2 regions of the Pseudoalteromonas sp. CF6-2 genome follow, and region 2 is predicted to be linked to the other one. Evidence: riboswitches for the same ligand, from Rfam matches in the RefSeq annotation. Region 2 holds a riboswitch; the other holds the start of a gene.

Region 1 (15,594 bases), 1.5 Mb from region 2:
TTTATTTAGATTCACAAAATGGCGCAATGGGTGCGCGTGAGTCAGTAAAAGATTTTGCTTTAAATATTTCAACTTGGGCTGATGGCATTGTTGCTCGCGTATTTGCACATAAAACATTAACCACCCTTGCTGAGTTTTCGTCAGTCCCTGTGGTAAATAGTCTGTGCGATTTATACCACCCATGCCAAGCACTCGCTGACTTTTTAACGCTACAAGAAGTGCATGGTGATGTCAGTAAACTAAAGCTTGCATACTTAGGTGAAGGTAACAACGTCACACACTCTCTAATGCTATTAGCTGCTACTTTAGGGACTGATTTTGTCGCTGTGTGCCCGAAAGGAAGCTCGCCAGATTCGCAAATTCTTAAGCAAGCAGAGCAAATTGCAGCGATGAATGGAGCGTCTGTCATGGTTAGCGACAGAATTGAAGCGGCAGTGGGTGCAAATGCAGTCTATGCTGATACGTGGGTATCGATGGGCGATAAAACACCGCTTGAGCAGGTGAAAGCTAAATATATGCCGTACCAGTTAAATCAAGCACTACTTGAGCAAACTGGTGCGCAAACTGTGTTGCATTGCCAGCCGGCTCATCGTGAGTTTGAAATTACCTCTGAGGTAATGGATGGCCCAGCATCAAAAATTATTCAACAAGCAGAGAACCGTATGCACGCGCAAAACGCACTGCTTGTCACATTATTAAATCCAAATTTTGTTTAAGGAACACCAATGAGTTCAATCAAAAAAGTCGTATTAGCCTATTCTGGTGGTCTAGATACATCGGCAATCGTGCCATGGTTAAAAGAAAACTACGGCTGTGAAGTTATCGCATTTGTTGCTGATGTAGGTCAAGGCGCTGAAGAGCTAGAAGGCGTAGAAGAAAAAGCAATCGCTTCAGGCGCATCTGAATGTTATGTGGTTGACTTAAAAGACGAAATGGTCAGTGACTATATTTATCCAACCTTAAAAACGGGTTCTATTTACGAAGGTACTTATTTACTCGGTACGTCTATGGCGCGCCCAATCATTGCAAAAGCCCAAGTAGAGATTGCCCGTAAAGTAGGTGCTGATGCGCTTTCACATGGTTGTACAGGTAAAGGTAACGATCAGGTGCGTTTTGAGTCATGTTTCGCAGCCCTTGCGCCAGATCTTAAAGTAATCGCACCATGGCGTGAGTGGGATTTATCGAGCCGTGAATCACTACTTGATTACTTGGCTGAGCGTGATATTCCGTGTTCAGCGTCTGCTACAAAAATTTATAGCCGTGATGCTAATGCGTGGCATATTTCACACGAAGGTGGTGAGCTTGAAGATCCATGGTGCCAACCAAGTGAGCAAGTATGGACTTGGACTAACTCGCCAGAGCAAGCACCAAACGAACCTGAATATGTGACATTAAATGTTGTCGAAGGTGAAGTGGTTGCGGTAAATGGTGAGACGCTTAAACCTTATGACTGTTTAGTTAAATTAAATGACATTGCTGCGCCACACGGTGTGGGTCGTGTTGATATCGTCGAAAACCGTTTAGTCGGTATGAAGTCGCGTGGCTGTTATGAAACACCAGGGGGCACAGTGATCATGGCCGCATTACAAGCGGTTGATGAACTCGTGCTCGATAAATCAAGCCGTAAATGGAAAGAAGTACTGGGTGGTGAGTTTTCACACCTTGTCTACGACGGTCGTTGGTTTACACCATTGAAAGATTCGATTCTAGCTGGGGCTGAATCTCTGTCTAAACTCGCAACCGGTGAAGTGGTGCTTAAGCTTTATAAAGGTCAAGTCACTGCGGTACAGAAAAAATCACCGAATAGCTTATACAGTGAAGATTTCGCAACCTTCGGCGAAGATGATGTATATGACCAATCACATGCAGAAGGCTTCATTCGTTTATTCTCGCTATCTAGCAGAATCTCAGCACTAACGAAAAAGTAATTTAATTATTGCCTTGCAAAGCGGGGCAATCGCCGAGTTTGGAGGCAGTTCAATGGCATTATGGGGCGGACGTTTTTCTACGGGGCCAGATGAAGCGTTTAAGCAATTTAACGATTCACTTCCTTTTGATTATCAACTTGCAGAGCAAGACATTATTGGTTCGGTTGCTTGGGCGGGAGCGCTTAAGCAAGTTAATGTGTTAAATCAGCAAGAATATGATGACCTCGTTGCAGCACTGAATAAGCTGTTAGATGAAGTTAAAGCAAACCCACAAGCAGTGGCTGGAGCAGGGCATGAAGACATTCATTCTTATGTTGAGTCAGCACTGATTGATAAAGTGGGCGATCTTGCTAAAAAGCTTCATACGGGTCGTAGTCGTAATGACCAAGTAGCGACAGATTTCCGTTTATGGTGTCGTGATACTGCCGAGCATATTCTTGAAGCCATTGCAGAGCTTAAAGGTGAGTTTATTGCCTTAGCTGAGCGTGAGTTAGGCACTATTCTACCGGGTTATACACACTTACAGCGTGCACAACCTGTATTATTTAGCCATTGGTGTATGGCCTATGTTGAAATGCTTGAGCGTGATGAAAGCCGTTTAACCGATGCCAAAAATCGTATGAATTATTGTCCACTCGGTAGCGGTGCTTTAGCGGGTACGGCGTACCCAATAGATAGGCAAACTCTTGCCGAAGGGTTAGGTTTTACCGCAGCAACACGTAACAGTTTAGATGCTGTATCTGACCGTGACTTTGTGGTTGAGCTATTAAGCTGCGCGTCAATTTCAATGATTCATTTATCGCGTATGGCCGAAGACCTGATTTTTTATAACTCAGGCGAAGCGGGCTTTATAGAGCTGTCTGATGGAGTAACATCAGGCTCATCATTAATGCCGCAAAAGAAAAACCCAGATGCACTTGAGTTAATCCGTGGTAAAACGGGCCGTGTATTTGGTGCATTTAGCGCCATGATGATGACACTTAAAGCACTGCCGCTTGCTTATAATAAAGATATGCAAGAGGACAAAGAAGGCTTATTTGATGCGATGCCAACGTGGCTTGCGTGTATTCATATGGCGCAAGCGTGCATCAAAGGTATTAAAGTTAATGCAGATAAAACCCTTGCTGCTGCAAAAGGCGGTCACTCAAATGCGACTGAGCTTGCTGACTATTTAGTGGCTAAAGGCATCCCCTTTAGAGAAGGGCACCACATTGTTGGTACCTTAGTGCAAATGGCTATTTCTAAAGGGAATAACTTAGAAGATTTAAGTTTAGAACAATTTAAATCTGTACATAGCATTTTCGAGTCAGATGTCTATCCTGTATTAGAAATAGACGCATGTATAAAAGCACGTCAGGCATTAGGTGGTACCTCTGTTGAGCAAGTCTCTAATGCAATTGAATATGCAAAAAAAACGGCAAATAAAAGTACGTGATGCAAATTTAAATGACGTTGAGAGCATTGCCCAACTAATTCAATACTGGGCAATGAATGGGGAAAACCTACCTCGCGCTAAAAGTGACATGATTCATTCAATTAATGAATTTGCAGTCACGGAGGTTGCAGACCAGGTTGCTGGCTGCGCCTCATTGTATATTTACGATACAGGACTTGCAGAGATCCGATCTTTAGGGATTGATCCAAAGATGAGTATCACAGGTCAAGGCAAACAATTAGTTGAGCACTTATTAGTTAAAGCCAAAAAGTTGGCGCTTAGCCGTGTCATTGTATTAACGCGCGTGCCAGATTTTTTTAAAAAACAAGGCTTCAGCTATTGCAGCAAAGATAGTTTACCGGAAAAAGTCATGAAAGATTGTGAGCTTTGCCTTCGCAAAGACAATTGCGATGAAGTCGCAATGGAATTTATTTTAAGGCCTCGTGAGAATGCGGTGATCCCGTGTAAAAACGTAGCTTAATTTCCCTGGATAGTAAAAACGTACGGTTACCCCTGTGCGTTTTTTTATGCCTGAAATTTGCTGAGTTGATCAAAAAGATCTGTTTAAGCGAAAAGTTGGATCGTTAGTTGCTTAGTTTGATATGTAGCAAAAATGCTGCAAAAATGTACAAAAAGCGTCAATAAAACGAGAGCGCTGAGTACGTTTGTGATTCGTCACACGTTAACTACAATTTAAACTTAAAGGATTTAAATCATGCAAATTTCAAATAATAGTCAATTACAGATGCAAGCTTACAGCCAAATGCAACAAACAAAGCCTGCACTAGAACAAACTACTAGTAATAAAACCTTACAATCTGATACAGTAACTTTATCTAGTGAAGCGCTTTCTTTATCAGGCGGTACTGATCTTCAACGTGGTGGTGGTGCTGTTTTCCCTAATAAGAAGAAAGAAGAATAAATGACAGGTAATGGATGTTTCTAACTGAGCTTTTTGGCGTTTTTTCGTTGTCAGCCTTTGTTGTCTGGGGAATGTTGATGGCGTTCTTTTTTAATGTGTTTGTGTTTGCATTGGGTGTAAAAAGAAAAACGACCTTACTGCTCAGTTCCTTTATAATGGCAACTTCTTATATGGCAGGAGATTTCCTCTTCACTTGGTTATCACCAGTTCCCGCAACTTACCTCGACTGGGCATTATATGACATCGTCACTATTGTATGTCTTTGTTTAACTTATTTCTTTTTCAAAAAAACAACCCCTTCATTTCTTTACCTGATTGTTGGGTTGAGTATAAATACAACTCTATTTTTACTAATGTACCTTGATCTGTTCATCTATGGAAATACCAAGCCTTGGTTCTTCTGGGATATTTACTCGTTTGGGGTGAATATTATTGATTTATCTATGATAATTGTTTTGATTGTGGATAGGGATATCTTTTGGCTTCATAAATTGAAAAATTTAATTTCACCTTCTTCAAAAGCTAGAAAAATAAATACTTCCTCGAATGTATATTGATTCAATTACCGGTAAATTAATCGGTACTTTTATTGAGTGGGGAGTGCTTATGGCCTTCTTGTTCAATTTATCATCTAGTGTAAATAAGCGTGATAAGTCGCTTCTCAAATTATCTATCATAATGGTTGTTTCTTATTTTTGTACAGATTTCATCCAGTTATCTAGGCAGACTTATTTTAATTGGTTTTTATATGATCTGATCACAATCACTGTAATTGTCTCTTGGCTTTATATAAAGAAAGTTCAATATTTTACAGCTGTTTATTATGTGATTATTGGCTTATTTATAAATGCATGCTTAGTACTTTCACTCCATATCGATATCTATATTCTAAATAATAGGGAGCCTTGGGCTTTATGGTCATTTTTCTCAGTCGGGGTTAACTTTTTAGATATATTGATGATCATTGCGATGATAGTAAATAGAGATATTTTTCTTTTCAGAAAAGCGCTAGAGCAAATAGCTCATTTACTTACATTAAATACTAGAAAGGTAAAAACAAGCTAGTTATGCTTGAATATCTCCAAGAATACTTAGGTGTGTATCTTGCCACTTTTATCATGTGGGGCTTTCTGATGGCCTTTTTGTACAACATGGTAAAAAAGTCTTCATCGGTAGGGGGTGGAGATAAAACAGTGATGTGGATAGCATTGGCAATGTTTTTATCTTATATGGTAAGTGATCCACTCCTTAACGTTACTTTAGGCTACAACATCCTCAATACGACACTTGCATATTTAATTTGGGCTGCGTCAGACTTAATTATGTTGTCTTTCATTTGGTTTGTTACCCGTAAAAAAAACCTAAATGAGGTCCCTGCAAAGTTATATATTTTTACAGGGCTCTCGGTGAATATTTTATTGTTTCTGGCAATGTATTACGACACCAACTATGCCCACTTTACTGGTCATTGGTGGTTTTGGGATGTGTACACCGTGACAGTTAATACGATGGATATAATGATGATAATTGCGCTGCTATGTAACAAAGACTTTCTAGGGCTTGTAAAGTTGTATAGATGGGGTCGGGGTCAAGCAAAGCTTACTTGACCCGTGATAGCGGTTTAAAAACGAAATTCCCAGCTTGTTCTTAAGCCAGTATTTGTGTCAGAGTCATTGCCTATTTCATCCCTTGATACAAGTCCGGTTACTTTCCAAAGACCACTAAATAAAGATTGTTGATAACCAAGTTCTAATTGTAATTGCGTCATATCTGCAGGTGTTTCTTCCGCTTCACTGTCAATCCAACGTAGCTTTGCATGACCTCCATAACCATCTAGAGTATGGTAATAAGCACCTAACACAGCCGATTTACTTTGCTTAGGCACAGAGCTGCCAATAAGTCTTTGTTTTTGTGTGTAGCTACCCGAGCCGTATACACAATCAGCTGTAAGGCTGCATTGTTGCTCTGTATTTGAGTATTCAAAATAGGTTTTCAGTAAACTGTCATTTGAACCAAAGTAGCTTTCAATACCCACAGTATAAAAAGGATCACTTGGTGCAAGGCCACTTTCATTACGCCCCATTACATCAGCATAAAATGCAACAGGTTGCTGTGCTATGGATGTTGAGTATTTAACATCAATACTTGTTAGGCGATGGGTCGATGTTTGGCTTTCGAGTGTAACTGAATCGATATATTCATCAGTAAGATAATCAGAACTTGCCGTATTTACTGCAATTTCAAGCCCTTTTAATGGTGTACTTGCAAACCTTAAAGCCCAATAATCGCCTTCTTCACTGCTATTTAAAAATGGTTTTTGTTTAGCGTAAATACCAGTTAACTGCCAATTACCAATAAATGATAACCAACTAGGGCCAACATATTGACTGTTTGCACGGGAAAAGCGCAGGCCTTTCATCGGAGCTGCGTTATTCGATAGTAACAAGGCGTTGTCGTTACTCGGGCCCCACCAATGACTTACTCGCTCTGCACTGATTGACCAGTTACCCATTAACACGGCTAGATAACTACCATGATAATTTGTGTATTTTCCGTCGAGTGACTCGTCAGCATAGTTCACACTTACTTTGGCACTTACTCGCTTACCGGTTATTGAACCATAGCTGTTAATACCACTTTTTTGCTGATCGCGTGTCGTAAAGCCCTGTTGTGTCTCGGGTTCACTATTGTAATTGAAGCGCACCCCAGAACTGTTTTTTCGTTTGGCGTTATTGAGAGCGTGCTTAACGTGCTGATACGCGAAAAAACTACGTTCCTGTAAATTATTAGGGTCGATAGCTGCTAAATCACCTGCAATACCTTGCCACATAAGCGGGTAACTATTGATAGGTTGTTTTATAATTCCTTGATTAAATAGCATCTCTATAGAAGCCCTTAACAAAGGGTCATCACTTTCTATCCATGGCTCAGCAAAGCTTGGTGCAGAGATCATTAGTAAAGCACTTAAGCTAATGAACTTTTTTAGTTTCATCCGTGTATTTTTTCCTGTAATGCGGTGGCGACAATAGGGTTAACAAATTCGCTCACATCACCATGATGACGGGCAACTTCTTTAACGAGCGTCGAGGAAATAAACGAGTTTTTTTCAGCGGGTGTTAAAAACACACTTTCTAAATCAGGGTTTAGGCGTCGGTTCATATTTGCTAGCTGAAACTCATAGTCGAAGTCAGATACAGCACGAATACCACGAATGAGTACTTCAGCCTTATGCTCACGGGCAAGGTCAGCTAATAAACCAGAAAAGCCGATCACGCTTACATTTTTAAGGTGGGCTAAAATTGTATTTGCTAACTCTACACGTTCTTCTAGTGTAAAACAGGGTTGTTTACTTGGATTATGAGCAATAGCCACAATGACTTTGTCGAACATTTTAGCTGCTCGATGGATGAGGTCTGTGTGCCCATTCGTTAGCGGGTCAAAGGTACCTGGGTAGATTGCAGTAACGTTCATATCTATCAGCTAGTTAAAAATTTGCTTGCTATAGTAACAGTGTTTTCACTCGTATGCAGCTTTGAAGTAAGAGCATCCTATTAGATTTTTTGGTTTTATATAAGGTACTAAGCCGATTGAAGTTAGAATTTTTCAAGGTAGTATTTTATTGCCACGCATTTGTTTATACTGCTTGGCTGAAAATGAACTTCAGATCGTAATAAATATAAAAATAGAGTAAGCAGCATATGAGCACAAAGGATAAAATCATACATACCAGCATTGAGCTATTTAATCTCCATGGAGAGCGTGCTATTACGACTAACCACATTGCTGCACACATGGGTATTAGCCCTGGCAATCTGTATTATCACTTTAAAAATAAAGAAGACATTATTCGTCACATTTTTGCTTTATACAGTGAACATCTCCATACGCACTTTAAGCCATTAAAACCAGAAGATAATGCGCTTGAAAACTTAGCAGGGTATTTAGACTCTTTGTTTGAACTGATGTGGCGATTTCAATTTTTTTACGATAATTTGGGTGATATTTTATCCCGTGATGAAGTATTAAAAAAAGACTATATCGAGTTTCAAGCTGCGCTGTTAGAGCAGGTAAAAGAGGTGTTATTTGCATTACGTTCAGGTGGTATTATTACTATTGATGACGCCGATGTAACAGAGCTTGCCCATATGCTTAAAATGACAGTGAGCTTTTGGACACCTTACATTAAAGCCCGTCGCTTGAGCGGCGAGCTTGCCAGAGAAGATATCTATAACGGTATCTTAAAAGTACTATTGCTATTAAAAGCACATTGTACAGAGCAACATTTGGAACAAGTAAACAACTTAAGAGCAAAGTACTTAGCACTTGCTGCCACTGAGCAAAGCGAACAATAATCCTACAAAGCAGTTTATTTCCTAGACGCTATAATTTTTGTTATAATCGCGCGCCCTTGAGGTTGGTATGCCTCGGGCCGTGTGAATCCCACTGTCTAAGAGTGAACTATGCTTAAATTTATCGTCAAATTACATCCTGAAATCGCTATTAAGAGTAAGTCTGTTCGTAAGCGTTTCACCAAGTTATTAGAAAATAACATTAAGATCGTTTTACGTCGCGTTGACGAAAAAGTGCAGGTTAGAAATAACTGGGACAATATCTCAGTGGTAAGCCTCCTAGACTCTGAGCAAGTTCGCTTAGATATCATTGATGGCTTAAAACGCATTCCTGGTATCGTACAGTTTATTGAAGTAACAGAAACAGGCTTCGACTCAATTGACGATATTTACCAAAAAGCACTTGAGCTAATTGGCCATACGATTGCAGGCAAAACATTCTGCGTGCGTTGTAAGCGTTCAGGTAAGCATGACTTTACATCGAGCGATGTAGAGCGCTACGTAGGTGGTGGTTTAAACCAGCATGTTGAAGGGGCGCGCGTTAAATTATCTCACCCTGAAGTAACAGTACGTTTAGAAGTGCGTGATGATAAAGCCTATATAGTTACTGAAACTCACTTAGGTATGGCGGGCTTCCCGCTGCCAACACAAGAAGATGTATTATCGCTTATGTCTGGCGGTTTTGACTCTGGTGTTGCCAGCTATCAAATGATCCGTAAGGGGGCGCGTACTCACTTCTTGTTCTTTAACTTAGGTGGTGCAGCCCACGAAATCGGTGTTAAGCAGGCGAGCTATTACATCTGGAAGCAATTTAGCTCTACTCATAAAGTTAAGTTCGTGACGGTTGATTTTGAACCTGTTGTTGCTGAAATCCTTGAAAACGTAGAAAACAGCCAAATGGGTGTGGTTCTAAAACGTATGATGATGCGTGCCGGTAGTCAAGTTGCAGAAAAACTAGGTGTGCAAGCACTCGTAACAGGTGAAAGTATTGGGCAGGTTTCAAGTCAAACACTTGCGAATTTGAGTGTCATTGACCGTGTGACTGAAACTTTAATCATTCGTCCGTTAATCCAACACGACAAGCAAGATATTATTAATATTGCGCGTCAAATTGGTACCGCCGAAATGGCAGAAAGCATGCCTGAATACTGTGGTGTGATCTCTAAAAAGCCTACGGTTAAAGCTAAAATTAAAACGATTCTTGCCGAAGAAGCTAAGTTTGATTTCGACGTGCTAAATACGGTCGTTGAAAATGCGCGTGTGATGGATATCCGTGATATCGACACCGAAGCAAAAGAAGAAGTGAAAGAGGCTGAATCTGTATCTGACTTACCTGAGGGGGCGGTTGTTGTAGATATACGTTCACCTGAGGAAGAAGATGCCAATCCACTGGAGCTTGAAGGTATTGATGTTGTGCATTTACCTTTCTTCCGCTTAGCGACTAAATTTGGTGACTTACCAAAAGATAAAGAATATTACCTATATTGTGCGAAAGGGGTAATGAGCCAGTTGCAAGCGCTGATCCTGCACGAAGAAGGCTACAGTAACGTAAAAGTGTATCGCCCATAAGGGATACTGATAAAAGCGCGACACGTTCGCGCTTTTTTTATGGCTGGTGGAATGGCTTGTTTTGCGCAAAACACGTTTGACGCCTGCGCGCCGTTTACTTTTTCCCTCGAAGCGTGCTTACTTTTATGAAAACTCAGCTGATTTGGTTTTTATCAAACAGAGCATTGCTTGATTATGAGGGGTTTTTACACCCAGCTTTGCACCTTGCTCACATACATAACCACAGATAGCATCAATTTCAGACTCTCTATTATGGCTAATGTCTTGCTGCATAGATGAAAAGTTTTCAGCGGTTGCAGTCATCACACAATAGGCCTGATCCAGTGCCTCGTTGAGCTTTACTTTAATACCTTGTTTATTGGCCACAAGGCAGGCTTCGCTGAGCAAATTAATGATGCGTGTACTAAATTGCGGTGCACGTAACTGACCATTTTTAACGTTATGAATGGCTGTTAATGGGTTAATAGCAACATTCACTAACAGTTTTTGCCAGCGCAATGAGTGAATATCATCGCTTACAGAAAAGTGCGGTAGGCTGCTAAATAGGTGTTTAAGCTCATTGAGCTTTTCACTTGCCGCTATATTACATGCGCCCAGCACGCTTTCACCATTTCCAGTATGGTTTACACTATAAGGTGTTACTTTAAACCCAGCTAAACGCGTTGTTAAAAACGCTAACCCCTGAGTAGGTAACAGCTGGGCATTGAGTTCATCGACATTACCCATGCCATTATGAGAAATAACGATCTGGCACTCTTTACTAAGGTAAGGTGTTATTTGCTTAAAAGCCGCTTGCACCTGAAATGCTTTAACAGTGATCACCACCAAGTCAAAGGGGGCTGACCCAGCAAGCTCTTGATGATTAATAAGGCGAGCTTTAATAGGGTGTGATTTACCATTACTCGTTTGATAGAAGCGGGTGGTCAGGGTTGGTTTTCGGGTAAGTAATGTGATGTCATGCTGCGTGGATAAAAAATAGCTAAATAATAAGCCAATTGCGCCATCACCAACAATGAGAGTCTTAGCCATTGCGCTGCTTATTACCTAAATGAAAACCAAGCTTTATAACAAAGTAGCTTACAGCACCAATAAAGTCAGCAACAAAATCACCAACAGAAGCTTGTCGGTAAGGCAGCATATCTTGCATAAATTCAATAGCAGCACCATAGCCTGCAAGTAGCAGAATTTGCACTACAAGAGGGAGTTTAAATGCTTTATCCATTACCATAGCGAGCACGAAGAAAATGCCAAAATGTGCGACTTTATCTATATGCGGAAAAAGGCTACCCACGCCTTTAATTTCTTTGGCGAATAAGAAAGTGAAGCCGATAATGCTTATTAAAAAAAGAACTTGGTAAACGCGCCTTGTCACGAAAAAATCCTAAAAGTCGTTTAAAAATGAACCCGCAGTATATCAAACATAATTATTATCGCACCTGAACGGCGTGCAGAAATATGTAAAGATTTATAAAATTGACGTTATAATCCTTGCCATATTAATTTTGAAAATTTGTTAGGAGAACCCCATGCCTTCATTTGATATTGTTTCTGAAGTAGAAATGAACGAAGCGCAAAATGCAGTAGACAACGCTAAGCGTGAGCTTGAGACGCGTTTTGATTTTCGTGGTGTTGATGCATCAATCGAATTAAGTGATAAAGTAATCAAGCTAAAAGCTGAAGCACCACAACAAGTTATGCAGCTTTTTGATATTCTCGCTGCGAAAATTTCAAAGCGTGGTTTAGATGTATCTAGCCTTGAGCTTAAAGATGAGTCGCGCAGTGGTAAGTACGTTATGCGTGATGTTGCACTTAAGCAAGGTATTGAAAAAGACGTAGCGAAGAAAATCGTTAAGTTAATCAAAGATTCAAAAATCAAAGTGCAAGCAGCCATTCAAGGTGAAGAATTACGTGTTACGGGTAAAAAGCGTGATGATTTACAAGAAGCGATGCAAGTTGTGCGTACTGCTGATTTAGGTCAGCCATTTCAATTTAAGAACTTCCGCGATTAATTCGCTGTTTGCACTATATACATAATCTAGTGCATGAAAAATGAATTAAATTTCACTAAAAAGCCAAGCGGTCTATTCGTTTGGCTTTTTTGTTGATAAAAAAGCCTTTAGCAGTATAGCCGTCCATTGACTTTTATCCCTAAAATCATCATAATAGCGGCCTATTTTCAAGGTGCTTGCTGTACCTTCTAAGGTACCTATACTTCAAAGGTTGAAGTAGCAGCAAGATAATCGGGAAGCTGGTGCGTTTTCATGGAGAAAACAATGCCAACACTGCCCCCGCAACGGTAATGTGTGTGCCCTGCATGCGCAAAGTCCGGAGACCGGCCTTGGAGTAACTTACTATTTGCGTGTGCGGTGGGCACAGGCGAGGGGATATCATGCTAAATAAATCTACCTTAGGCGTAGCGGTTGCTGCTGCGTTGTCTTTTTCTGTGTCTGCGGATGAGCAGTCAATCGAGCATATTACAGTCACGGCGAATAAATTCGAACAATCAATTAATGATGTATTGGCCAGCGTAACTGTCATTAACCGCACTGATATTGAAGCTAGCTATGCGCGAGACCTACCAAGTTTACTTGCCACCCGCGCAGGCTTTCAAATCAATGCCAATGGTGGCTTTGGTCAAAACGCAGGTGTTTCACTGCGTGGTTCAGGCACACGTCATACACTTATCTTAATTGATGGTGTGCGCACAGGGTCTGCAACGCTTGGCTATAAAGGCATTAGCAATATTCCTTTAAACAGTATTGAACGTGTTGAGGTTATTAAAGGTTCTCGCGCTGCTGTGTATGGTTCTGATGCATTAGCGGGTGTGATTAATATTATTACTCGCAAAGCACAAAACACGACCTTAGATGTTACATTTGGTTCTGATTCTTATCAAGAGTACCAAGTGGCTACTGGTGGTCAGTTTGCTGGTGTTGATATTGCTGTTAATGCTGGTTATGAAAAAACAGATGGCTTTGATGTATTGCAAGGCGTAGCACCCGATGAAGATGGCTATGAAAATAAAAACCTTGGCTTTAACCTAGGCTATCAAAATGAGCAACTAGGGGAGCTTTTATTACAAGGTCAGTACTCAGAAGGTGAAGCGCAGTACGATAGTTCTTTTAGTCCTGCGGATAGCAGGGTAGAAAAAGGTGAATTCGAAAATTATCAAGCTTCATTAGGTTGGAAAAAGGCCTTTGAAAAACACAGCCATGCGATTGATATTGCAATCTCAAGCGACAGCTCAGACGATTCACGTATCGACTATACAGGTGCTGCTGTGGTCGATAAGTTTGAAACTGAACGTAAGCAAATCGATTACAACGGTCAATACTTTTTCAATCAAGCGCTGACACTAAGCGGTGGTTTAAATTGGTATAAAGATAAAGTAAATACTAACTCTGGTACTTACTTAAAAGATAGCCGCGAAGTGTTTGCAGCATTTATTGGTGCTTATTATGATGATGAACAAGTACTTGCTAATTTAACGCTACGCCAAGATGATGACCAACAGTTCGGCGACGAAACAACTTATACTGCTGCTGTGGGTTATCACTTAAACGACATCGCAACATTCCGTGTAAGCCAAAGTACTGGCTTTAAATCGCCCACATTTAATGATTTATATTTCCCTGAACCAAGCCCAGGAAATCCCAATTTATTGCCTGAAACATCTGATAACCAAGAGTTAGGCTTATCATTAAATGTGAATGACATTAGCCTGGATATTGCTATTTTCCGTAATGAAATAGATAACAAAATTGCGTGGGCACCAAATGCATCAGGTAATTGGCAGCCAACAAATATCAATGAAGCTCGCCACGAAGGGATAGAGTTTAGTTTCGAAAACCAAGTATTTGGTTTTGATCATAGTGTTAACTTTACTTATCTATCAGCAGAAGATACTGAAACAGGTGAAGCGCTGACTTATGTATCAAAACAAAGCGTGAACTGGTCACTACATAAAGCATGGGGCGACTTTGATGCGGGTATTGATATGCAGTACCGAGGAGACCGCGATGGTAAACTCACGCACTTGCCTTCATATACTCTGTGGAATTTTGTAGGTCACTACCAAGCCACTGATAATTTAACCTTATCACTTCGCGTAGAAAACCTGTTCGATAAACAGTACAACGCCGTTGATGCCTATGGCACTGACTTAGATGGTGACTTCATCAACGACGAGCTTTATTACTACAACACGGCTGAGCGTCGCTTGTTTGTAGGTGCCCGTTATCAGTTCTAATAAAGAAAATTATTAGTTCTGCGTCTAAAAGCTCGCTACCTACTTAGCGGGCTTTTTTTATTTTAGTTTATCTGCGTAATGCTGAGCGAATTTTTCAAGTTTAGGTGCAATAAGAATACTGCAATAGCCTTGGTTAGGGTTTTCGGTATAGTAGTCTTGATGGTATTGCTCCGCAGGGTAAAAGTTAGTGAGTGGGCTTATTTCAGTGACTATTGGCTCGCGAATTTGCTTTTGTAAGTTAGCAATCATTGTCTCAGCCGCCACTTTTTGTTGTTCATCGTGGTAATAAATAACACTGCGATACTGGGTGCCAACATCATTACCTTGACGGTTTAGTTGCGTGGCATCGTGCAAAGTAAAAAACATTTCAAGTAAGCTGTGGTAACTAATAATACTGCTGTCAAAATCAAGTTGAACGACTTCGGCGTGACCGGTTAAGCCAGTACAAATTTGCTGATAACTCGGGTTTTCAATGTCACCACCAGCATAACCAGAGCTGACGTTTAGCACACCCTTAACACGTCTAAATGCGGCATCAATACACCAGAAGCAACCACCGCCAAAAGTGGCTATTTGTATGTTGTTTTCCATTTTAATTTCCTCACCTTTTTGCTGACTATAGCTGAAAAAACAAAACGCCGTAAAGACGGCGTTTTATTATCGCTAAAGACTCGTTAAATGTCTTCCAGCGGTTTGTCTTTCGCTTGCTGTTCAAGTTTACCTTGTAAGTATTCGGGTGACTGAGTATTACGGGCAAGCGCTGTGTACGCTGCGGGAACTACATATAATGTTAGTAACGTAGCTACAATAACACCGGTAAATACCACAACACCAATAACCATTCGGCTCTCTGCACCTGGGCCACTTGCAAGTACAAGCGGAACAGAGCTCATCACAGTGGTGAGTGACGTCATGATGATAGGGCGTAAGCGTTGTGTTGCCGCTTGGGTAATGGCTTCGTTAAATTCAACGCCTTTGTCACGTAGTTGGTTAGCAAATTCAACAATTAAGATACCGTTCTTGGCGCTCAAACCAATCAACATCACGATACCTATTTGGCTGTAAATATTTAACGTCAGATCTGTAAACCATAAACCAAAGAGCGCGCCAACTAGGCCAAGTGGCACGGTTAGCATGATCAC
Region 2 (15,594 bases):
TAACCTGTACTAATTACCCGTGAGGCTTAACCATACAACGCCAAACGCGTTTTATGATTTACATCCATGTAAATCACTAAAGCCGCACTGCGTGCGTTAAAATCTGTTCCAGACAGATTTTTATGACAGCGTAACAGACAGAAGTTAGTATACTAAAGTAGATTTACGATTATCAGATTTCCGAATTTTAGTTAATTGCTAAGGCGATTAACAAACAGAATACGCTTGGTGACAATAGCGTTTTGGACCCACCTGACCCCATGCCGAACTCAGTAGTGAAACGAAACAGCGCCGATGATAGTGTGGCATTTGCCATGTGAAAGTAGGACATCGCCAGGCTCCTAATTAGAGAAACCCGATTCGAAAGAGTCGGGTTTTTTGTTGCCTGTAGAAAAATAAAACACCCAACCAAGACCCTACTACTTCTATCCTTGTAGGCATAGTGTGGCATTCGCCATGTGAAAGTAGGACATCCTACTGCGTAGCGCACCATGGCTCCTAATTAGAGAAACCCGATTCGAAAGAGTCGGGTTTTTTGTTGCCTGTAGAAAAATAAAACACCCAACCAAGACCCTACTACTTCTATCCTTGTAGGCATAGTGTGGCATTCGCCATGTGAAAGTAGGACATCCTACTGCGTAGCGCACCATGGCTCCTAATTAGAGAAACCCGATTCGAAAGAGTCGGGTTTTTTGTTGCCTGTAGAAAAATAAAACACCCAACCAAGACCCTACTACTTCTATCCTTGTAGGCATAGTGTGGCACTCGCCATGTGAAAGTAGGACATCCTACTGCGTAGCGCACCATGGCTCCAATTAGAGAAACCCGTTACAGCAATGCAACGGGTTTTTTCGTATGTGGCGAGATTTTATATCGCGTGATAGACTTTTGGCCGCAGGCTATCAGCCGAAACACAGAGACATTAAGTGTCAGCTGACCTGTGTGGGTGTTAGGTGCTGAGTCTCTCAGCACTTGCCCTGCTCATTCTTCACACCTCCACTTGCTTCAGTTACGTTGTTATGCGATAAAGCGTTTATATTTGTAATACAATTTAGGTTTGCTGTGTCTCGTAAGAAAACTACTAAGTCAAAAGGCTCCTCAGGTTTAAACCGTAAAAATAGTGAAGCATTCATCGTTAAGTTCTCATCTCATCCAGATACGCATCAGTGCCCATCGGGTTTAATGTATAAAGTGATTGATGATGTTGAGGGGGATCGCATAACGGAGTTTGATACTGTGGTGATTAATCAGCGCATTATGCTTGCTGATGGCAGTGTGATTGCCGATAGTTACAAAGCGGGTATGCCAGAGGTGTTCGCTTTATCTGAAGCAATTGAAGGATTAAAAGAAGGCTTGTTGCTAATGAATATTGGTTCTCGCTATGAATTTGTGGTCCCCCCAGAGCTTGCTTGGGGTAAAAAAGGTAACGGTGGCAAGATTGGCGCAAACGCAGTGCTGCATTTTGATGTTCGATTAATGCGTTTAGCTTAACTCTCTTCGCATGAGTTCCTTAGCATAAGTCGACAGTGTATTTAAAACGCGTTAACGTTGACTATTGGTTACTGAGGAATATTATGGACGCATTTACTTCACGAGTTTACTTTCTTCGCCATGGCGAGATAGCTACGCTAGGCATTCTTGCTGGGCAAATCGATATTGTTTTATCTGAGCAAGGCCTTGAACAAATGCGCCAAGCCTCTGCTGAGCTTATAAATTTAAATGCCATATATAGCTCACCGCTAAAACGTTGCTCAGTCCATGCAGATTATTTAGCCAACCAACATAACTTGAATGTACAGTACAATAACGCGCTGAAAGAGTTTAATTTCGGTGATTGGGACGGCCAAGACTATCAGCAACTTTGGCAGCAAACTAGTAAACCTCATATCGGTGATTTTTGGCAGCATCCTTGGCAAGTAAAAGTACCTAATGGTGAGTCTATGGCAGACTTTTATGCACGAGTAGAGGCATGGTGGCAAACGTTTTTACAATCATTGTGCGAATCTAAGCATGAACAGTCATTGGTAATTAGTCACGCAGGTGTGATTAAACAAATCCTTGCTATTGTTTGCCTGATGCCAAAACAATCAGCTACGCATTTAAATGTTTTCCATCTCCCTTATGCAGGGCTAATTACACTCGATGTATATATAGATGAACAAGGGCAAGCTTGGCCAAAAATTGTTTTTTAGCCATCTAGAGCGATATTCATTGAATTATTTACTTAGCCCGCCATAATACTCATATGCTATGGAATGGAGTGAAATTCTCCAGCTGTTCCCGCAACTGTAATCCATATAAATATATGGTCAGCCAGATACTTAGTACTAACAATTAATCATCGAGCGGGTCAACTCACGTCATTTTCTGGTACTTAGCAGTACTTTCTTGTGCGTTGTGCTTACTCGCCAAGAGAGAAAAAGCTTGCAACAAAATAGCCTTAGCGCTGCGCCATTGATATCAGTGTCTGATTTAAGTTGGGGTACTGCGAATAAAACCATACTTGAATCAATTAACCTTGAGTTAAAGGCAGGGCAGTTTATAGGTTTACTCGGCCCTAATGGGGCTGGTAAATCAAGCCTGCTGCGTTGTCTTTATCGTTACTTGAAACCTCAGCAAGGAGCTGTGCTGCTAAGCGGTCAAGATATCTGGCAAATCAGTGCTGATGAGTATGCAAAGCAGGTTGCTGTGGTTTTACAAGAATCACCATCGCAGTTTAATTTGTCTTTATTCGATGTGGTGAGTTTAGGCTTAACACCTCATAAGCGACTTTTTAGCGGTACGTCTGCCAATGATAAGCAACGAATATATCAAGCGATAGAGCAGGTTGGTTTATCTCATCATAGTGAACAAGCATTTGATTCGCTTTCAGGCGGCGAAAAGCAAAGAGCGCTCATTGCACGCTCTATTGTACAGCAGCCTAAGTTGCTCATCATGGATGAGCCAACCAGCCATCTTGATGTTAAATACCAAATTCAAATAATGGAATTAGCGAAGTCACTCGATGTAACTGTGCTTGCCTCTTTCCATGATCTAAATCTCGCAGCGAGTTTATGTGATGAGCTACTGGTGATTGATGAAGGTCGCTTGGTTTGTCAGGGGCAACCAAAAGCGGTGCTAACAGAGCAGCTGTTGAGCGATGTATTTGGCGTCTGTGCAGCGGTATCTGCTCATCCGCAATCAAGCACTGATAAGTTTATTCCGCATATAACTTATTTCTATGGTTATCAGACACAGGAGCATCAACATGACTGATGCAATGCGTTTAAGTATATGTGTTGTCGTTGGACTTATTAGTTGTTTTTTAGCACTGAGCTTTGGTGCTGCAAATACACCGCTGAGTGAGGTTTTCAATGGCTTGTTTAGCCAAGGTAGTGATGAATTTGTGCAGCGCATTATTTGGCAGTTGCGTATGCCAAGAACAGTGCTGGCATTTTTAGCGGGATCTGGACTTGCTCTCGCGGGATTAATTTTGCAGACCGTAACCCGAAACCCACTTGCTGATCCTTACTTGTTTGGTATTTCTTCCGGGGCTTCATTTGGTGTGGTGTGCTTTATAGCCCTAACAGGTGTGAGTTTTGGCTTTAGTATGTCAGTTGCAGCATTTGCCGGAAGCTTACTTTCTATGCTGTTGCTTATTGTTATTGCAGGGCGTCGCCATGTTGGCCAAGTTGAAGCCATGTTACTTGCTGGTGTTGCTCTATCTTTTTTATTTAGTGCTCTGACTAGTCTGCTGCTTTATTTTAGCGATCCTCAAGCCATAACCGCTATTTTGTTTTGGACGATGGGCAGTTTTTCTCGTGCCCAGTGGGACACTCTTTGGTTGCCATTTGCCGTTATTATTGCCTGCATGACGCTGATGATTGCATTTCGTCGTCAGCTCAATGCAATGCTGCTTGGTGATGAAAGTGCTGCGACCTTGGGGATTCATGTACAGCGCTTTCGAATCATGATGCTGCTGCTAAGCTCATTAATTACAGCAGTGCTTGTTGCCATGTGTGGGGGCGTTGGTTTTGTCGGCCTGATGATCCCACATATTGTGCGCTACTTTTCACCGCAAGGCAGCAGCCATAACTTAGTTATGACATCCTTGGTCGGTGGTATTTTTATGGTGTGGGTAGATGTGTTATGCCGAACCCTATTGAATAACCAAGAACTACCCGTTGGTGTGATCACAGCCGCTATCGGTAGCGTGTTCTTTTTATTTTTACTTTACTTTCGTAAACAGAGCAGGTAGCTGATGTTTAATATCATGCCAATTAACCAGCAATTTTCAGCTGTTATTCAACAAAAAATAGACCTTAAAACAAAGCCGCTTGGTGCCTTAGGTCAGCTTGAGAATTGTGCTAAACAATTAACGCTTATTTTTTCAAAGCAGCTTGATAGTGAGCAGGCACTAGTTGCCTTTAAACCGGTTATTTCAAACCCCTCTTTGGTTGTATTTGCAGGCGACCATGGTGTGGCAAGCCAAGGGGTGTCAATTGCTCCTAGCAGTGTTACATCACAAATGGTGGCAAACTTTGCAGCAGGAGGTGCAGCGATCAATGTTTTTTGTCGCCAGCTTGGCTGGCAGCTAGAAGTTGTTGATGCTGGAACACTCACTACGGCACACGATAAAAGTGTGCATAACCAGCGTTTAGGTGAAATCACTGCACCACTGCATACTGAAATGGCTATGTCACTTAATCAGGTTGAAAAAGGGTTTGAATTAGCCAAGCAGAGAGTTCATTCACTCTATGAGCAAGGCTGCAATACCATCGCCTTTGGTGAGATGGGCATTGGCAATACCACAAGTGCTGCAGCACTAATGGCTGCTTTGTTGTCTTTACCTGCCAGCCAATGTGTTGGTAAAGGCACTGGTGTGAGTGACGAGGTTATTGCTAAAAAAATCAAGGTTGTTGAGCAAGCCCTTCAATTACATCAAGCCCATTTTGACGACCCTTTAATGACGCTAGCGGCATTAGGTGGGTTTGAAATTGTACAGATCACCGGTGCCATTTTAGCTGCTGCTGAGCTTGGTATGGCTGTGATCGTTGATGGCTTTATTTGTACCGCAGCGGCGCTTGTTGCAACTCGTATTAATGCAAACGCTCGTGATTACATGTTATTTGCCCATGTCTCTGATGAGCAAGGACACAAAATAATGCTCAATGCCTTGCATGCATCACCTTTATTACAGCTCGATTTACGTTTAGGAGAGGGCACTGGGGCTGCGCTTGCCTTACCTTTACTGCAAGCATCTTTGGCGTTTTACAATGACATGGCAAGTTTTGCCTATGCTAATGTTGAGCAAGTAGTTTGATATGAGCGTTGAACATCACACTTCAAACACGACCCCAAGCCAGCTTCAGTTATTTTTGCTGGCGCTTAGTTTTCTAACGCGTATCCCCGTTAAATTAAACTTTGAGGTATCGAGCACGGCACTCAATCAGGCCAGCCGTTATTTTGCATTAGTTGGAGTGTTATTAGGTGTACTTTTAGCGCTGAGCTTTTTACTGCTAAGTTGGTTATTCCCTGTAGCCATTGCAGTCGCGTTAGTTATGGCGTTTAGCTTGGTAATCACAGGGGCCTTTCATGAAGATGGTCTAGCTGATGTGTGGGATGGCTTTGGTGGCGGTTGGCACGTTGTAGATAAGCTGAGCATTATGAAAGATAGTCGCTTAGGTACCTATGGTGCTGCGGCGTTAATGATGGCCTTATTAATTAAGTACCAAACACTCGTCGCACTTAGTGAAGTAACCAGTACTCTGATTATTGCACTTGTTTTAGGGCAAAGCTTAAGCCGTGTTGTCGCAACAAGTTTAATTGCAGACATGGACTATGTAAGTCAGGACGCCACATCTAAAGTAAAACCAATAGCGATACATTTAAGCACGCAAAGTTATCAAATACTGCTAGCAACGGGCGGTGCGGTGTTAGCAATTGCATGGTTGTTTTTTGGCTACACTCTAGGGCAAATATTAATACTCGTCAGTGTGCTTTTTGTTACTCGTTTACTATTAAAGCGCTGGTTTGAAAAACAGTTATCTGGCTATACCGGTGATTGCTTAGGAGCAGCTCAGCAAGTGTCAGAGCTTGCTACCTACCTTTGCTTGGTGAGTTTATTATGAGCCAACAACATACTTTAATTTTAGGTGGTGCGCGCAGCGGTAAAAGCCGTTTTGCTGAGCAGCAGGCAATAAATTCAAACAAGCCGCTTATCTACATTGCCACAGCAAATGCAGGTGATGAAGAAATGACAGCCCGAATTAATAGGCATCAAGCAGAGCGTGCTAAGCATTGGCAACTTGTTGAAGAGCCTTTGTATTTAGCCAAAGCATTACAACAGTATAGCCAAGCTGAAAACTGTATTTTAGTGGACTGTTTAACCCTGTGGTTGAGTAATTGCTTATGCCAGCATGGTGAAACATTTTGGCTTGAGCAAAAAGCGGCCTTACTTGATGTGCAAGCAAAATTGCTTGGTGAAGTGATTTTTGTTAGTAACGAAGTAGGTCATGGTATTGTGCCGCTCGGTGAATTAAGTCGTCAGTTTGTTGATCATTCTGGCTGGTTGCATCAAGCCTTAGCACAGCAAGTTACACGTGTTGAGTTTGTGATTGCAGGCCTTGCACAAACCTTAAAAAGTGAAAAATCATGAAAACAATAATGGTGCAAGGCACGACCTCAGATGCAGGTAAAAGTACTCTTGTCGCAGCACTTTGCCGAATCTTTGCTGAGCGAGGCGTTAAGGTTGCGCCCCTTAAGCCACAAAATATGGCATTAAATAGCGCTGTAACCGCCGATGGTGGCGAGATAGGTCGAGCACAAGCTCTACAAGCTATAGCAGCAAAAGTGCCCGCAGAAGTCGATTTTAACCCTATCTTATTAAAACCTAACAGCGATACCGGGGCGCAGGTCATTGTTCATGGTAAAGCGCTGTCGAATATGGAAGCGGGCAGTTATCATGACTACAAAAAAGTGGCGATGGATGCGGTTCTTACTTCGCAGCAGCGCTTAAGTGAGCGTTTTGAATTACTTATTGTTGAAGGAGCAGGGAGCCCTGCAGAAATTAATCTGCGTGAAAATGATATTGCCAATATGGGCTACGCCGAGGCGGTAGATTGCCCAGTGATCATTATTGCCGATATCGACAAAGGTGGTGTGTTTGCCCATTTAGTCGGTACATTAGCGTTATTATCAGAATCAGAGCAAGCGCGAGTAAAAGGCTTTGTGATTAATCGTTTTCGGGGTGATATTGCGTTATTGCAAGGTGGCCTTGATTGGTTAGAGCAATACACCAATAAGCCAGTGCTTGGGGTGTTACCTTATTTACATGACTTAGCACTAGATGCTGAAGATGCCGTTGCTATAACTAATCAGGTCGATAAACCGCAATTACGCATAGCAGTGCCGTTACTCCCTCATATTAGTAATCACACAGATTTTGATGCTTTGCGATTACAACCCGAAATCGATTTACAGTATGTACGTCATACTCAGGCTATTCCAAGTGTTGATCTGATTATTATTCCGGGTAGTAAAAATGTACTTAGCGACTTAGCGTTTTTAAAAAATGAAGGTTGGCATAAACAAATAACACGTCATCTACGCTATGGTGGCAAAGTGCTCGGAGTATGTGGTGGGCTGCAGATGTTAGGTAACTACCTTGCTGATCCACATGCTGTTGAATCTAATTTAGGTAGCGCAGAAGGACTAAGGCTTGCTGACTTTGAAACCCAATTAGGGCAACAAAAAGTACTAAGCCAAGTCTCTGGCACTCTTCATTTAAACAATAGCAATAAAGCAATTTCAGGTTATGAAATTCACGCAGGGATAAGCCAAGGGCCGGCATTTGAAAAGCCATTTTTGAGTTTTAATAATCACCCAAGTGGATTCAAAGTAGATGGCTTTATTAGTAATGATAACCAAATAGCAGGTACTTACTTACATGGCTTGTTCGATACCCCTGAGGGCGTATCTGAGCTAATAACTTGGCTTGCACCAAATAGCCAAATAAATCCCATTGATATTAATTTAAACCGTGAACAGCAGTTAAGCCGTTTAGCAAACGTGGTAGCAGAGAATCTCGATATTGAACAAATCATCAATATTTATGAGAATTTCAATTTAGAGGCATAAGGAACAATAATGAGCGAACAGAATCAAGATAAGCACCAACAACGCCAGCAAAAAGTTAAAGAAAAAGTCGACGAACGGATTGCTGCTGCACAAAAAGAACAGGGTATTTTTCAGGTTATAACTGGCAATGGCAAGGGTAAATCGACTTCTGGGTTTGGTACTGTTGCACGTGCGGTTGGTCACGGAATGAAAGCGGCTGTGTGTCAGTTTATTAAAGGGACTTGGGAGTGCGGTGAGCGTAACCTATTGGAAAAAGCAGGGGTTGAATTTGTTATTATGAACACCGGTTTTACTTGGGAAACACAAAACAAAGAGTCAGATACCGCTGCTGCGCAGGTGACATGGCAAGAAGCAAAAAGAATGCTGAAGGATGACTCGATTAACCTCGTTATGCTAGACGAAATAACCTACATGATCACCTACGGCTATATTGATTTAGATGAAGTGCTAGAGGCAATTGGCTCTCGCCCTGCTATGCAATCGGTGATTATTACTGGGCGTGGAGCGCACCGAAAATTGACCGACTTAGCTGATACAGTCAGTGAAGTCAAAAATGTAAAACACGCTTTTGATGCAGGAATAAAAGCGCAAAAAGGGTTCGATTATTAACATGAAGGCCATCAAGTTTGCACTCTTAGGTGTTTTATTTTATTTACCAGCATTGGCTCAGGCTCATGAAATAAAACAGCCTCAGCGTATTGTTGCTTTAGCACCGCATATCGTTGAAAACCTATTTGCGATTGGTGCAGGAGAGCGCATTGTTGGTACCGTTGATTATGCAGACTTCCCTCAGCAAGCGAATGATATCGAACGGGTAGGCGGTTATTACGGCATCAACATGGAAAAACTGTTGTCGTTAAAACCAGACCTTGTTTTGGCTTGGAAAGCGGGCAACAAAGCCGACGATCTTGCTTACATTGAAAAATTAGGCATTCCGGTAGCGTACAGCAACCCAAATCAGGTTGATAATGTTGCTGATGAACTACGTAAACTAGGCACGCTTACGCATTTGCAAACAAAGGCAAATAAAGTGGCTAAAGAGTTTGAAGCTAAGCTGAGTGCTATTCGTGCAGCCCAAGAGGGTAAAACGACCGTTTCGGTGTTTTATCAATTATGGCCAGAGCCGATGATGACAGTTGGCGGAAATACTTGGATCAATCAGCTATTAACCATTTGTCATGCGGATAATGTGTTTGCTAATAGCGATACAGACTACCCGCGCATTAGTATTGAAAATGTATTGGTAGCAGAGCCAGAAGTCATCATTATCCCAGATGAAAAATCGAAAAAGCCTCAGCCTAAAATTGATTGGCGACAATGGCCAGAAATGCCAGCGGTGCAGCATAACCAGTTTATTAGTGTGAATGCAGATTTATTGCACCGCTTTACAACCCGCATGCTTGATGGTTTGACTGATATGTGTGGTAAAATAGACGTTTCTCGTCAGCAAATACAGGCTTCAAAATGAACGATTGGCAAACACTTCTAGATACCGAGCTTGCTAAACCCTACATGCAAGAAACCTTGCAATATGTGGCAGATAGACGTGCAGCAGGCGTTAGCGTTTATCCAAAAGATGAACAGGTATTTTCAGCTTTTGATGCCACACCATTAAGTGAAATCAAAGTGGTTATTTTAGGGCAAGATCCTTACCACGGAGAAGGCCAAGCCCATGGTTTGTGCTTTTCTGTATTGCCTGAAGTTAAAAAGTTACCTCCCTCTTTGAAAAATATGTATAAAGAGTTGGCAACCGATATTGATGGTTTTGAAGTACCTCACCATGGCTATTTGCAAAGTTGGGCCGAGCAAGGTGTGTTTTTACTTAACACCGTACTGACGGTCGAGCAAGGGCAGGCTCATTCTCATAAGCACCTTGGCTGGGAGCAATTTACCGATGCAGTGATTGCGTTTATCAATCAGCATTGTGAGGGGGTGGTGTTTATATTATGGGGCGCACATGCTCAGAAAAAAGGTAAACATATTGATACCTCGCGTCATCATGTGATTCAAGGTCCGCATCCATCACCGCTTTCTGCTCACCGTGGCTTTTTTGGTTGTCAGCACTTTTCAAAAGCAAACCAGCTACTTAGCGATCAAAATAAAACGCCAGTAAATTGGTCTTTACCACAAATTCTATAACAGAAATGCAAAAGGCCCAATTGGGCCTTTGAATTTACAAAAAGTCTAGCTCATCAATAGCAATACTGTCTGTAAAGTAGTCTAACTCCTGTAGTTCTTTGCGTAATCTATGCTTATCTTTTAACGCTTCGATTTCACGCCATTTTCTCTTTTTATTTTTTGTAGAGGTCTTTCTTGTTTTATTAGGACCTTCTAATATTTCTAAAATATCGTCTAGGCTATCCATGAACTTCTCCTATTGATTTTTTGAACCTCGGAAATACCTATACCACAGGCTGCTTAAAAATAGAATAAAAAAGTGACAATACTGTTACAGAACTGTGATTGATAGATGAATAGATCAATGATTTAGTTATTTTAGAAACAAAAACGCCACCGAGCGGTGGCGTTTCAAAAAAATGCTGTTGTGCAAATTACATCGCTTTAAAGCGAGCTTCTAATTCAATTTGAGCTTGAGCGAACGAGCGGATACCTTCAGCTAGTTTCTCTGTTGCCATAGCATCTTGGTTGTGTAACCAACGGAACTGGCTTTCAGTTAGCGGTGCTGGTTTTTCTTCAACAGTAAAGTCGCTCTCTAGTAAGTACTCTTGTGCATCAGTTAATTGGCCTAACTCTTCTAAAAGAGCAGGGCTAATCGTTAACTTATCACAGCCTGTAAGCGCGATGATCTCGCCTGTGTTACGGAAGCTTGCGCCCATAACAACCGTTTTGTAACCGTGGCGTTTGTAGAATTCGTAAATACTACGTACTGATTGCACACCAGGATCGTTTAGCGGATCAGTTGGTTTTTCCATGCCATTAGCAACGTGCCAATCTAGAATACGGCCAACGAATGGTGAAATTAAAAATACATTTGCATCGGCACATGCGCGGGCTTGTGCTTCAGAGAATAACAGCGTTAAGTTACACTTAGTGCCTTCTTTTTCAAGCTGTTCTGCGGCTTTGATACCTTCCCACGTTGATGCAACTTTGATTAGAATTTTATCTTTGCTCACGCCTTCTTTTTCGTAAAGGCTCAGTAAAGTGTGAGCTTTGTCGATAGTCGCTTGGGTATCAAATGATAAACGAGCGTCTACTTCTGTTGAGATATAGCCCGGTACGATTTCGCTAATTTCTTTACCGATTAATACAGCGAAGTAATCACATGCTAACTCAAGTTGTTTAGCTGCATCTTGCTCGGTCTCTTTAGCGTATTGCCACGCTTTATCTAAATAAGGCTTATACGCTTCAATTTCACTGGCTTTTAAAAGTAAAGATGGGTTTGTTGTTGCATCTTCTGGTTGGTGCTTTTTGATAGCTTCGATATCACCTGTATCTGCAACAATAGATGAATGCTGTTTAAGCCTTTGTAGTGCTGAAGTCATTTGCTTTCCTCATTCCAAGCAAGTTAAAAGAAAATCCATTATAGCGGCCTTAATACTGCAACACTATGACAGTGTTTAATAGGTTATATGTCCTTAATTTAGAAAACCAAGGCATTAGGTGTAAAAATGCAGTGTATCAAGGCAGGATGAAACAAAACGTGCATTTTGATTCAATTAATGTTGAAATTGACATCAAACAAATTACAAGTCAATAGCTAACTATGATCACTGTTATTTCACCAGCAAAAAATTTAGATTACGAAACACCAGCCACGACCGATAAATTCACTCAACCTGAATTACTCGAGCACAGCGAAGAGTTAATGTCAGTTTGCCGTGATTTAACACCTGCGCAAATTGGTAGCTTGATGAAAATCAGCGATAAACTAGCTGGTTTAAACGCAGCACGATTCGCAGAGTGGTCACAGCCCTTTACTACCGATAACGCAAAACAAGCGGTGCTGGCTTTTAATGGTGATGTGTATGGTGGTTTAGATGCAGCAACATTGACGAGTTCAGAGCTAGATTATGCACAATCTCACTTACGTATTTTGTCTGGTCTTTACGGTGTGCTGAAGCCACTTGATTTAATGCAAGCTTATCGCCTTGAGATGGGCACCAAGCTTGAAAATCCACGTGGTAAAAACCTCTATGAATTTTGGGGCAGCGTGATTGCCGAAAAGCTTAATACTGTGCTTGCTGAGCAAGATAGCAAGTATTTAGTTAATCTTGCTTCTAATGAGTATTTTAAAGCGGTTGATAAAAAAGCCTTAAATGCACAAATTATCACGCCACACTTTAAGGACTGTAAAAACGGCCAATATAAAGTGATCAGCTTTTATGCGAAAAAGGCCCGCGGCATGATGGCGCGTTACATCATTGAAAATAAAGTTACCCAATTGAGTGATTTAAAAGATTTCACCGTTGCAGGTTATTACTTCAGCAGCGATGCAACAGCAAAAGAATTAGAGCCCGTTTTCTTACGCGAAGAGCAGAACTAATTTTTAGTAAAATGAATTAGAAGAGCCGTGCTAAGCACGGCTTTTTTATGGTTTTAATATACTAAATTAGAAATGGCGTTCATTTTGCTAAATACTTTGTTGAGCAATTAATTCAACAAGGTATAAAAATGTTAAAAATTCCGTCAGTAAGTGAAGCTGAAAAGCTGATAGAAGAAAAACTCGGTGGCTGGGTTGATATCATCATAAGCCATATTCCAAACTTTATTGTCGCAGTAATAATCACTATCGTGTTTTCATTGCTGGCGCGTATTGTTGGTTCAATGCTCAGAAAGCTATTACGCCGCTCGCTAGAGTCTTCGCAAATAGCCGATTTAATGTCGTCGATAGTAAAAGTCATCGTGTTATGTGTAGGCTTATTTGTAGCCCTTGATTTCTTGGGGCTTAGAGGTACTGTCACCTCATTACTCGCGGGTGCGGGTATAGTTGGCCTTGCCATTGGTTTTGCCTTTCAGGATATGACAGAGAACCTTATAGCAGGTATTGCTATGGGTATTCGCAAACCATTTAAAACAGGTGATGTAATTCGCACCGAAAGTGTGTTTGGTACCGTCAAGGCGATTAACCTTAGAAACACTCTTATCGAAAACTTTTATGGGCAACTTATCTTGGTGCCTAATAAGATTCTGTTTAGAAATATACTCAGCAATTACAGTACATTAGGTGTGCGTCGTATTGAAGTGCCTGTGGGTATTTCGTATGCTGACGACCCAGAGCAAGCCGCTGAGGTAATTGTTAAAAAAATCAATGAGTTTGATTTTGTCATTAAACAAGAAGAAACCGCTGTGTACGCCGAAAGCTTTGGTGATAGCAGCGTTAACTTATTGGTTTGGTTTTGGATTAAATACCCAGGCGAAGCAGATTTCATGACCGTTCGTCACAAGGCAGTTGTGGCAGTCAGAAGCGCGCTGAGCGAAGCTGACATGACCATCCCATTCCCAATCCGCACGTTAGATTTTGGTATCAAAGGCGGCGAGAAGTTAAACGCCATGATAAGCGAAAAACACCAAGATAAAGATGCAGAATCTCAAGCGACTGATGAGTAAAATTTACTGACTCATCGGCGTGATTTACACAGGGAAGTGTGGTTGTGGGGGAGTTTATTCGCAAAGAAAGTGATTAGTAATAAAGTAAAATTATTTGTTAATTCTCATATAATACTCAAACTCCTCTCTACTTATATTAGTTATTGAAAAGTTTGGTATAACTTGCTTTGTTGCAGGAATAGCTCTCGTTTCCAGAGGGAAGTGCCAAATATTAAAGTCATTGTTCGGCATTGTATCGTATGCTAGAGAATCCCAACCTAGAAGACTTGCCATTTTACTTATAGCTATTTTCTTAGCTAGCTGCATTTGTGCCGAAGGATTAAAAAACAATTGATAACTGCTGTTAACTGCACCAGTTAATATATCTACTGTTTGTAAGCCCCAGTGATATTTAGAATCTTCCATTGCAACATGATGTACTTTTGAACATGTTGGCAGCTTCGCTAACATATGATTTGTTACTATCTGCATTACTTCATTTTGTTTTGAATAAGAGCTAGATTTTTGATCTGCAAAGACAGTTATTTTTGCATTTTTCGAACGGCTACTCTCACGTATGAGGAAATCATAAGTTGTGTAAAAAGCTGTCTCCTCATTGCTATGCCACTTTCTATAAGGTTGTTTATGTACTGCTATAGCATGAAATGAAACAGGACTAGTTAATATGAATCTCAATATATCTATACATAAATTTATCTGACCAGCACTTTTCCTAACTTTTTCCCATTTTATTTCACCTTGTAGACCACTATTATCGTAAATGTCAGAAATCTTTTGATTGAATGCAGCGAAGTAGTGCTTGGGAATAGCAATTATACCTATCGTGTAGCAGGGACATCCTTTTGAGGTGCCACTTTCATCGGCAAATGCAAATATTTCATCCATGACTCAAATTCCTTTTGACTCTCAATAATTTGGTTGTTTATAAATTGCACAAATAAATAATAAAAACATTTTTAACAAATTAACTAAGGAAATACTACCGGAAAGTTATCTTCAGTAGCTGATGTTCACGCGAAATAAATTTCACGCCTACGGTGAGGTATTTTTGACTTAGCGATCAAGCTTGATGCTGGTGGCTTTCGCTTTGCTTAGAGCAACCTACAAAGTTACAACAAAAAAGCGCAAGCAGTTTAACTGGTTGCGCTTTTTAATCTCGATATGCGAATGATTAGTGGAGGATACGTGCTCTGATTGTACCTTCAACGGCACTTAGTTCTTTAAGGGCTACTTCAGAGTGATCGGTATCTACATCGATGACCACGTAACCAATCGCTTCGTCAGTTTGTAAGTACTGGGCAGCGATATTAATACCGTGCTGTGCAAACGCTTGGTTAATTTGCGTTAGAACACCTGGGCGGTTGTGGTGTACGTGTAATAGGCGGCTACGGTTTGCAAGCTCAGGCAGTGATACTTCAGGGAAGTTAACCGCAGTAATGGTTGAACCATTATCAGAGTATTTAGCGAGTTTACCTGCTACTTCAATACCGATATTTTCTTGCGCTTCTTGTGTTGAACCACCAATATGTGGAGTCAAAATTACGTTATCGAACTCGCGCAGTGGTGATACAAATTCTTCATCATTTGATTTTGGTTCGACAGGGAACACGTCGATTGCTGCGCCGCTTAGCTTTTTATCACGTAGTGATTCTGCTAGTGCATCGATATCAACAACCGTACCGCGAGACGCATTGATCAAGATGGCGCCTTGCTTCATTACTTCAAGCTCAGCCATACCAATTAGGTTCTTCGTTTGCGGTGTTTCTGGTACGTGTAAGCTAATAACGTCAGCACGTTGTAGTAACTGAGTAAGGTTATGAACTTGTGTTGCATTACCCAGTGTTAGCTTGTCTTCAATATCGTAAAACTCAACGTTCATACCGATATTTTCAGCCATGATCCCTAGCT

Evidence for each region. Region 2 has a riboswitch for cobalamin ahead of L3Q70_RS03730 (ABC transporter ATP-binding protein). Riboswitches for the same ligand answer to the same signal wherever they lie in the genome.
Region 1: linked by a shared signal. The riboswitch ahead of L3Q70_RS13310 (TonB-dependent receptor) and the one ahead of L3Q70_RS03730 (ABC transporter ATP-binding protein) in region 2 are both predicted to bind cobalamin.

What each region holds. Positions count from the first base shown of each region.
Region 1 covers NZ_CP091442.1:2,879,205-2,894,798, reverse strand. The annotation lists gene L3Q70_RS13380 (ornithine carbamoyltransferase) at 1-716, shown strand, start outside; gene L3Q70_RS13375 (argininosuccinate synthase) at 726-1,928, shown strand; partial or broken gene argH (argininosuccinate lyase) at 1,981-3,844, shown strand; gene L3Q70_RS13365 (hypothetical protein) at 4,079-4,285, shown strand; gene L3Q70_RS13360 (hypothetical protein) at 4,300-4,842, shown strand; gene L3Q70_RS13355 (hypothetical protein) at 4,832-5,350, shown strand; gene L3Q70_RS13350 (hypothetical protein) at 5,353-5,892, shown strand; gene L3Q70_RS13345 (capsule assembly Wzi family protein) at 5,907-7,277, opposite strand; gene coaD (pantetheine-phosphate adenylyltransferase) at 7,274-7,756, opposite strand; gene L3Q70_RS13335 (TetR/AcrR family transcriptional regulator) at 7,984-8,637, shown strand; gene thiI (tRNA uracil 4-sulfurtransferase ThiI) at 8,746-10,203, shown strand; gene L3Q70_RS13325 (2-dehydropantoate 2-reductase) at 10,327-11,232, opposite strand; gene L3Q70_RS13320 (VanZ family protein) at 11,225-11,575, opposite strand; gene L3Q70_RS13315 (YajQ family cyclic di-GMP-binding protein) at 11,730-12,212, shown strand; cobalamin riboswitch at 12,387-12,559, shown strand; gene L3Q70_RS13310 (TonB-dependent receptor) at 12,593-14,452, shown strand; gene msrA (peptide-methionine (S)-S-oxide reductase MsrA) at 14,510-15,043, opposite strand; gene L3Q70_RS13300 (efflux RND transporter permease subunit) at 15,127-15,594, opposite strand, start outside.
Region 2 covers NZ_CP091442.1:798,781-814,374, forward strand. The annotation lists rRNA gene L3Q70_RS03710 (23S ribosomal RNA) at 1-34, shown strand, start outside; rRNA gene rrf (5S ribosomal RNA) at 225-339, shown strand; gene L3Q70_RS03720 (FKBP-type peptidyl-prolyl cis-trans isomerase) at 1,063-1,491, shown strand; gene L3Q70_RS03725 (histidine phosphatase family protein) at 1,575-2,192, shown strand; cobalamin riboswitch at 2,205-2,344, shown strand; gene L3Q70_RS03730 (ABC transporter ATP-binding protein) at 2,425-3,255, shown strand; gene L3Q70_RS03735 (iron ABC transporter permease) at 3,248-4,237, shown strand; gene cobT (nicotinate-nucleotide--dimethylbenzimidazole phosphoribosyltransferase) at 4,241-5,302, shown strand; gene L3Q70_RS03745 (adenosylcobinamide-GDP ribazoletransferase) at 5,304-6,110, shown strand; gene cobU (bifunctional adenosylcobinamide kinase/adenosylcobinamide-phosphate guanylyltransferase) at 6,107-6,637, shown strand; gene L3Q70_RS03755 (cobyric acid synthase) at 6,634-8,118, shown strand; gene cobO (cob(I)yrinic acid a,c-diamide adenosyltransferase) at 8,128-8,727, shown strand; gene L3Q70_RS03765 (cobalamin-binding protein) at 8,729-9,586, shown strand; gene ung (uracil-DNA glycosylase) at 9,583-10,257, shown strand; gene L3Q70_RS03775 (DUF3545 family protein) at 10,292-10,483, opposite strand; gene tal (transaldolase) at 10,671-11,621, opposite strand; gene yaaA (peroxide stress protein YaaA) at 11,843-12,622, shown strand; gene L3Q70_RS03790 (mechanosensitive ion channel family protein) at 12,751-13,686, shown strand; gene L3Q70_RS03795 (DUF3800 domain-containing protein) at 13,777-14,571, opposite strand; gene serA (phosphoglycerate dehydrogenase) at 14,858-15,594, opposite strand, start outside.